2 linked regions of the Desulfofalx alkaliphila DSM 12257 genome follow. The protein of the gene in region 1 interacts with the protein of each later gene in a pairwise test. Links are inferred from orthologs where the notes say so. Each region holds a gene or a part of one and is shown in the gene's direction. Other genes may lie near its edges. The genes, in order: def and BR02_RS0104075.

Region 1 (3,094 bases):
GGTGGCCAACCGTACAATGCCGGCGGTGCAGGTGGTGGATATGCGCCAAGAGTTGTATGACGGCTGCGGTGGTTTATTTAGCCGCCCACTGCTGGCCAAAATGGCAGCAGTGCTGGAGAAAGGGCAGCAGACCGTACTGTTCTTGAACCGTCGGGGCTATGCTACCTTTGTGGTTTGCCGTAAATGTGGTTTGGTTTTAAAATGCCCCCAATGTGATATATCACTTACTTATCATTTTGACGGTGTCTTGCGTTGCCACTATTGCAACCACAGCAAAGTGAAACCCCAAAACTGCCCCCAGTGTAAAAGTGACGCCATAGGTTATTTTGGTATTGGCACACAAAAGGTGGAGGAAGAAATTTGCCGCCATTTTCCAGGGGCCAAGGTGCTGCGCATGGATGGCGATACCACAGGACGCAAAGGTTCGCACCAAGAAATTATTGATAATTTTAGAGCCGGTCGAGCAGAGGTCTTGGTGGGTACCCAGATGATAGCCAAGGGTTTGGACCTGCCCGGGGTGACCTTGGTGGGTGTGATCAATGCAGATACCATGTTATACTTGCCTGATTTTCGGGCTGCAGAAAGAACCTTTCAATTGCTAACCCAGGTGGCCGGAAGGGCAGGCCGCGGTGATTTTCCCGGCCAAACCATTGTGCAAACCTACACCCCCCAACATTACAGCATTGTATCTGCGCAAAAGCACGATTATATAGGTTTTTACCACCAAGAAATGAGGTTTCGGCGGGCTTTAAAGTACCCCCCCTTTTATTATTTGGCCCGGATACTGATAAGCGGTGGGGAAGCGCAAGGGGTAGAAACTGCCGCCAGGGAAATACAGCATTGTTTATACCAAGTGGCCGGTGCAGTGGAACAAGAAGAAAGAAAACCGATAATACTGGGGCCCTCGCCGGCGGCCCTGTCAATGATTAAAAGACGTTTTCGTTGGCAATTGGTAATCAAGGGTCGGATGCGCAGGGACGTGCGGCTTATAACGGCAAAATCCCTTAAAATATGGGAGGTTAACAGTGGGCTGAGGAATAAGGTCAATGTGAGTATTGATATAGATCCACAGGTGTTAATATAGTATAATTTGTTATACTGATTTATTTTAAGACAAAGGATATGGAGGATAGAAATGGCTGTATACGAAGTAGTTAGAGAAGGCGACTCTATATTAAGGGAAAAGGCCAAAGAGGTTAAAAAAATAAATGCCAACATCCATAAACTGTTAGATAATATGAGGGACACCATGTATGCTGCTAAAGGTGTAGGTTTGGCGGCACCGCAAATAGGTATTTCCAAACGGGTGATTGTGGTGGATGTGGGAGATGGGTTGATTGAATTGATAAACCCGGAGATTATTGAAGCAAGGGGCGTGGAGACAGAAACCGAAGGATGCCTGTCGCTGCCGGGGGTACTGGGTGAGGTGCCCAGGGCTGCAAATATCACAATAAAGGGTTTAAATAGAGACGGCAAAGAGGTTTCATTTAAAGCCAAAGGATATTTAGCCCGGGCCTTTCAGCATGAAGTTGACCATTTGGATGGTATATTGTTTATTGATAAAGCGCAGAATGTTCGGAAGGAAGATAAGTAGCGATGCGTATAGTTTATATGGGAACTCCGGACTTTGCAGTGCCCTGCCTAGAGGAAATCATTAAAAAAGGCCACCGACTTGTTGCTGTGGTGACACAGCCCGATCGGCCCCGGGGCAGGGGACGCAAGTTACAGCCTCCACCGGTTAAGGTGGTTGCTGAAAAAAACAATATTCCTGTTTTGCAGCCGGAGCAAATTAAAACAGCGGAGTTTTATCAAGAGCTGGAACAGCTGAACCCGGATTTAATAGTGGTTGTGGCCTACGGGAAAATTTTGCCTTTGAGGATTTTGCAAATCCCGCCACTGGGTTGTATCAATGTACACGCATCGTTGCTGCCTAAATACAGGGGTGCTGCACCAATACACTGGGCGGTTATTAACGGCGAAAAGCAAACCGGTATTACAACCATGTATATGGATGAAGGTATGGATACCGGTGATGTTATCTTATCAGAGGCGATAGAAATAAAACCGGACGACACCGTTGGAGATGTGCATGATCGTTTGGCTCTGTTGGGTGCCAAGGTGCTGGGAGAAACCATTGACGGTATTTTGCGTGGCCATGCCCCCCGCTTTGCCCAAGACCATGATCAGGCAAGCTATGCACCGATGTTAAAACGTGAGCATGAATTGATTCATTGGTCCAGGGGAGCAGAGGATATTAATAACCAGGTCCGTGGTATGAATCCATGGCCGGGAACCTATACCACCATGGATGGGGAAATATTAAAGGTTTGGCGTACAAAGGTGCTGGAAAAAGAAAGCGGCAGCTTGCCGGGAACCGTTGTGGCCATTGAAGACCGGTGTCCGGTGGTGCAAACGGGTAAAGGCTGTTTAGCGCTACTGGAGTTGCAGCTGCAGGGCGCTAAAAGGCTTGATGCGGCCAGTTTTTTACGCGGCAGGCCGATAGCTGTAGGCAGCGTCTTAGGGAGGGAGTAATTTTGATTGCAAATACCGCCGCTCAACCCCAGGCAAAAAAGAGATTGTTCATCGGACTGTTGGCCGGCAGTTTGCTGACAGTGGGCGGGGTGGCCGGTTTGCTGTGGTATCTGTTATCACAGCCCACCACTGTTCTTCAGCAGATATTGTTAGTGGTCTTGATTGGTTTTATTCTAATTGCCATGGTGGCAGTGGCCTTTGGTATTGGCGGCATTGTGCTGACCATTTGGTTGGCTAAGACAATAAGTCCTCTACAACCTCTAATGCGAACGGCCATGAGTGTATTATTTCCCATGGCTATCGGTTTGGGGAAAATATTTAAAATTGATACCAATAACATTAAAAGGTCATTTATTGAAGTTAACAATCAGTTGGTACGAACCAGGGAATTAAAAGTAAAGCCATGGCAACTTTTAGTATTGGCTCCCCATTGTTTACAAAAAAGCAGTTGCCCACATAAAATAACCTCCAACATATCCAATTGTAAGAGATGTGGGGATTGCCCGGTGGATCAATTATTAGCGATTCGCGATAAAATGGGTGTTAATGTTGGACTGGCTAC
Region 2 (3,319 bases), on another replicon or contig:
AACTCAATACCTTCTGCAGAAGGGGCAGTTCAGATGGCCATGGAAGCAACGCCCATCACCATTCATAGCAGTAATTCCTTTGTGCTTGGCTTTGGACGTACCGGTGCCACTTTGGCGCGGTTGTTAAAGGGCATGGGTGCAAGAGTTACTGTGGTCACCCGCCGACCGGCACATCAGTCAAGGGTATATGAAATGGGCATGAGACCGCTGACCTTTCAACAATTGCCAGACTTTATTTGCGAAGCTGATATTATTTTTAATACTGTTCCGGCCACCGTATTAACCAACTGCATTTTAAGCAAAGCCTCTGAGGAAGTTGTAATCATTGACGTCGCTTCACCCCCGGGGGGTACAGATTTTGATGCTGCCAAAAGATTAAACATAAAAGCCTTGCTTGCACCGGGCCTGCCTGGAAAAGTGGCTCCCAAGACAGCTGGTCGAATATTGGCGCGAGTAATACCGCGCCTATTGGCCGAGGAACTGGCTCTGTAAATTTGGTTAAAGCCACGGAGGTGCGCCATGCGATTGAAGGGTGTAAGGATAGGATTTGCCTTAACGGGTTCACACTGTACTATTGAAGAAACAATACCGCAGATCGAGCGCCTGGTTAATGAAGGGGCCGAAGTGTTTCCCATTGTCAGTACATCTGTGGAAACAACCGATACCAGGTTTGGTCGCTCCAGCCATTGGTTGGAAAGAATTAAAGAAATAACAAAAAAAGAAGTGATTTCTACAATTACCGGGGCTGAACCCTTTGGTCCTAAAAAATTAGTAGATGTAATGGTGATTGCGCCGTGTACTGGTAATACTATGGCTAAGCTAACCATGGGTATTACAGACGGTTCGGTATTAATGGCCGCCAAGGCGCATTTAAGAAACCTAAGACCGGTGGTGATCGGGATATCTACTAATGATGGCTTGGGTATTAATGCTAAAAATATAGGCATGTTGATAAACTTTAAAAACATTTTTATGGTTCCCTTTGGGCAGGACAGCCCCGGTGAAAAACCCAATTCACTAAAGTCTGATATGAACCTTATTTTAGAGACTGTTGAGGCTGCTTTAAAAGGAAAACAGCTACAGCCGATTATTATTACCTATTCTTAATAAATCTATTTTTGCACCGCACAATGGGGTAAAAAGATGGTAGAATAAAAATATATATTTTTTTGGAGGGATTTAATGTTGCAAAAGTACAATGTTGTAGTTGTTGGTGCCACAGGTGCGGTGGGTCAAGAAATACTAAACATTCTTGATGAACGCAATTTTCCGGTGGGTGATTTGAAACTGTGTGCTACTGCCCGTTCGGCAGGAAAAGAAATTGTCTTTAAGGGAAAAAGCTATACAGTTGAACAAACTACCCCTGAATCATTTACCGGTATGGATATTGCCTTTTTTGCAGGTGGTAAGGCAAGCGTAGAGTTTGGCCCAGCTGCAGTGGAGCGGGGCTGCGTGGTCATCGATAACAGTAGCAATTATCGTATGGATCCCGATGTTCCTCTGGTAGTTCCGGAAGTTAACCCCGAGGATGTAAAAGAACACAAGGGAATTATTGCCAACCCAAACTGCTCAACAATTATCATGGCTGTTCCTCTGAAGCCTTTACATGATGCGGCGGGCATTAAAAGGGTAGTGGTTTCCACATATCAAGCGGTGTCCGGTGCAGGAAAAGAAGGCATTGATGAACTAACAAACCAAACTAAGGCAATTATAAACGGTGGGGAATATGCTCCCCAAAAGTTTATGCATCAAATAGCCTTTAACTTAATTCCGCACATTGATGTATGGCAGGATATGGATTATACCAAAGAAGAAATGAAAATGGTTAAAGAAACACAAAAACTATTGCATTCCGATAAAATTGGTATAACCGCCACCACTGTACGGGTACCGGTATATCGCAGTCACAGTGAAAGTATCAATGTGGAAACAGAACGAAAGCTTACTGCACAGGAAGCCAGGGAAATACTGGCCAAGGCTCCGGGAATTGTGATACAAGATGATCCTGCAAACAATATCTACCCAATGCCCATAGAAACCTCATATAAGGACGAAGTGTATGTAGGGCGTATACGTGAAGATAATTCTCACCCCAGCGCTCTAAACCTGTGGGTGGTAGGTGACCAGATTAGAAAAGGAGCAGCTACCAACGCCGTGCAAGTGGGTGAATTGGTAATTAAGTATGGGTGTTTGCTGCAAAAAAAATAAATTACAAATGGGGAGAAAATACAGATGCGTTTTCTCATCCAGAAATTTGGTGGCACGTCATTAACCACACCTGAATTTAGAAAGTTAGTGGCAGCAAAGATAGTATCTGCAAAAAACCAAGGTTTTCACCCTGTGGTTGTCATTTCGGCAATGGGAAGAATAGGAGAACCCTATGCCACCGATACACTGATATCGGTGGCTAAACAAGTTAACCGTGAAGTACCCGCCAGAGAACTGGATTTACTAATGTCCTGTGGTGAAGTGATTTCAGGTGTGATAATGGTAAACACCTTGATAGAAATGGGTTGTCCGGCAGTGCTACTTACAGGGGCACAGGCCGGTATTATTACAGATGCTAACTTTAACGGAGCCAAAATATTACGTTTAGAACCGGACAAAATCATAGAACATGCTAAACAGGATAAGATCGTGGTGGTGACTGGTTTTCAGGGCGTTACAGAAGATGGGGAAATTACCACCCTTGGCAGGGGAGGAAGTGACACAACGGCGGCTGCCCTGGGTGTTGCACTGGACGCTGAATGCATAGATATATATACAGATGTAGAAGGCATAATGACAGCGGATCCCCATATAGTTGATGATGCCGTAATATTAAACAAAGTAACTTACAATGAAATCTGCCAGTTGGCCCATGAAGGGGCTAAGGTGATTCATCCCCGGGCGGTGGAAATAGCAATGCAAAAAAATATACCCCTTAGGGTGAGATGTGCATTTAGTGATGCCCCGGGCACCTTGGTTACCAGACATGGAGAAGTCTACGGAGGCACCATTGATGTAACCCTTGACCGCACAATCACCGGCTTGACAAATATTGCCGATATTACTCAAATTACAATAGCTGTGTCTGAGCTAAAGGTGGAAAATCCGCTGCTGAAAATTTTTAAAGGCATGGCATTGTCTGATATAAGCGTTGATTTTTGGAATGTTAATCCAGAATATATAGCTTTTACGGTAAAGAACAGCGATGTGGAAAAAGCAAAACAAGTGCTGGAAAATATGGGTATATCACCGACCTTGCGCCCAGGTTGCGCCAAGGTGGCGGCAGTGGGAGCCGGCATGACCGGAGTACCCGGCGTAATGGCCCGTGTGG

What was found.
Region 2: the proteins of def (region 1) and BR02_RS0104075 interact in binary tests that used the Escherichia coli proteins (3 or more experiments, as listed by UniProt). The link is inferred for Desulfofalx alkaliphila DSM 12257 from one-to-one orthologs.

What each region holds. Positions count from the first base shown.
Region 1 is NZ_JONT01000013.1:73,267-76,360, forward strand. The notes cover bases 102-2,864. They hold def (peptide deformylase), read left to right. Parts: upstream 102-1,135; coding sequence 1,136-1,594; downstream 1,595-2,864. Other genes in these bases: priA (primosomal protein N'), read left to right, coding at 102-1,084; fmt (methionyl-tRNA formyltransferase), read left to right, coding at 1,597-2,532; BR02_RS0108580 (DUF116 domain-containing protein), read left to right, coding at 2,535-2,864. Also shown: more of priA, read left to right, coding at 1-101; more of BR02_RS0108580, read left to right, coding at 2,865-3,094. UniProt on the Escherichia coli protein: Removes the formyl group from the N-terminal Met of newly synthesized proteins. Requires at least a dipeptide for an efficient rate of reaction. N-terminal L-methionine is a prerequisite for activity but the enzyme has broad specificity at other positions.
Region 2 is NZ_JONT01000004.1:49,452-52,770, forward strand. The notes cover bases 209-3,196. They hold BR02_RS0104075 (aspartate-semialdehyde dehydrogenase), read left to right. Parts: upstream 209-1,185; coding sequence 1,186-2,208; downstream 2,209-3,196. Other genes in these bases: dpsA (dipicolinate synthase subunit DpsA), read left to right, coding at 209-492; BR02_RS0104070 (dipicolinate synthase subunit B), read left to right, coding at 520-1,107; dapG (aspartate kinase), read left to right, coding at 2,233-3,196. Outside these bases: more of dpsA, read left to right, coding at 1-208; more of dapG, read left to right, coding at 3,197-3,319.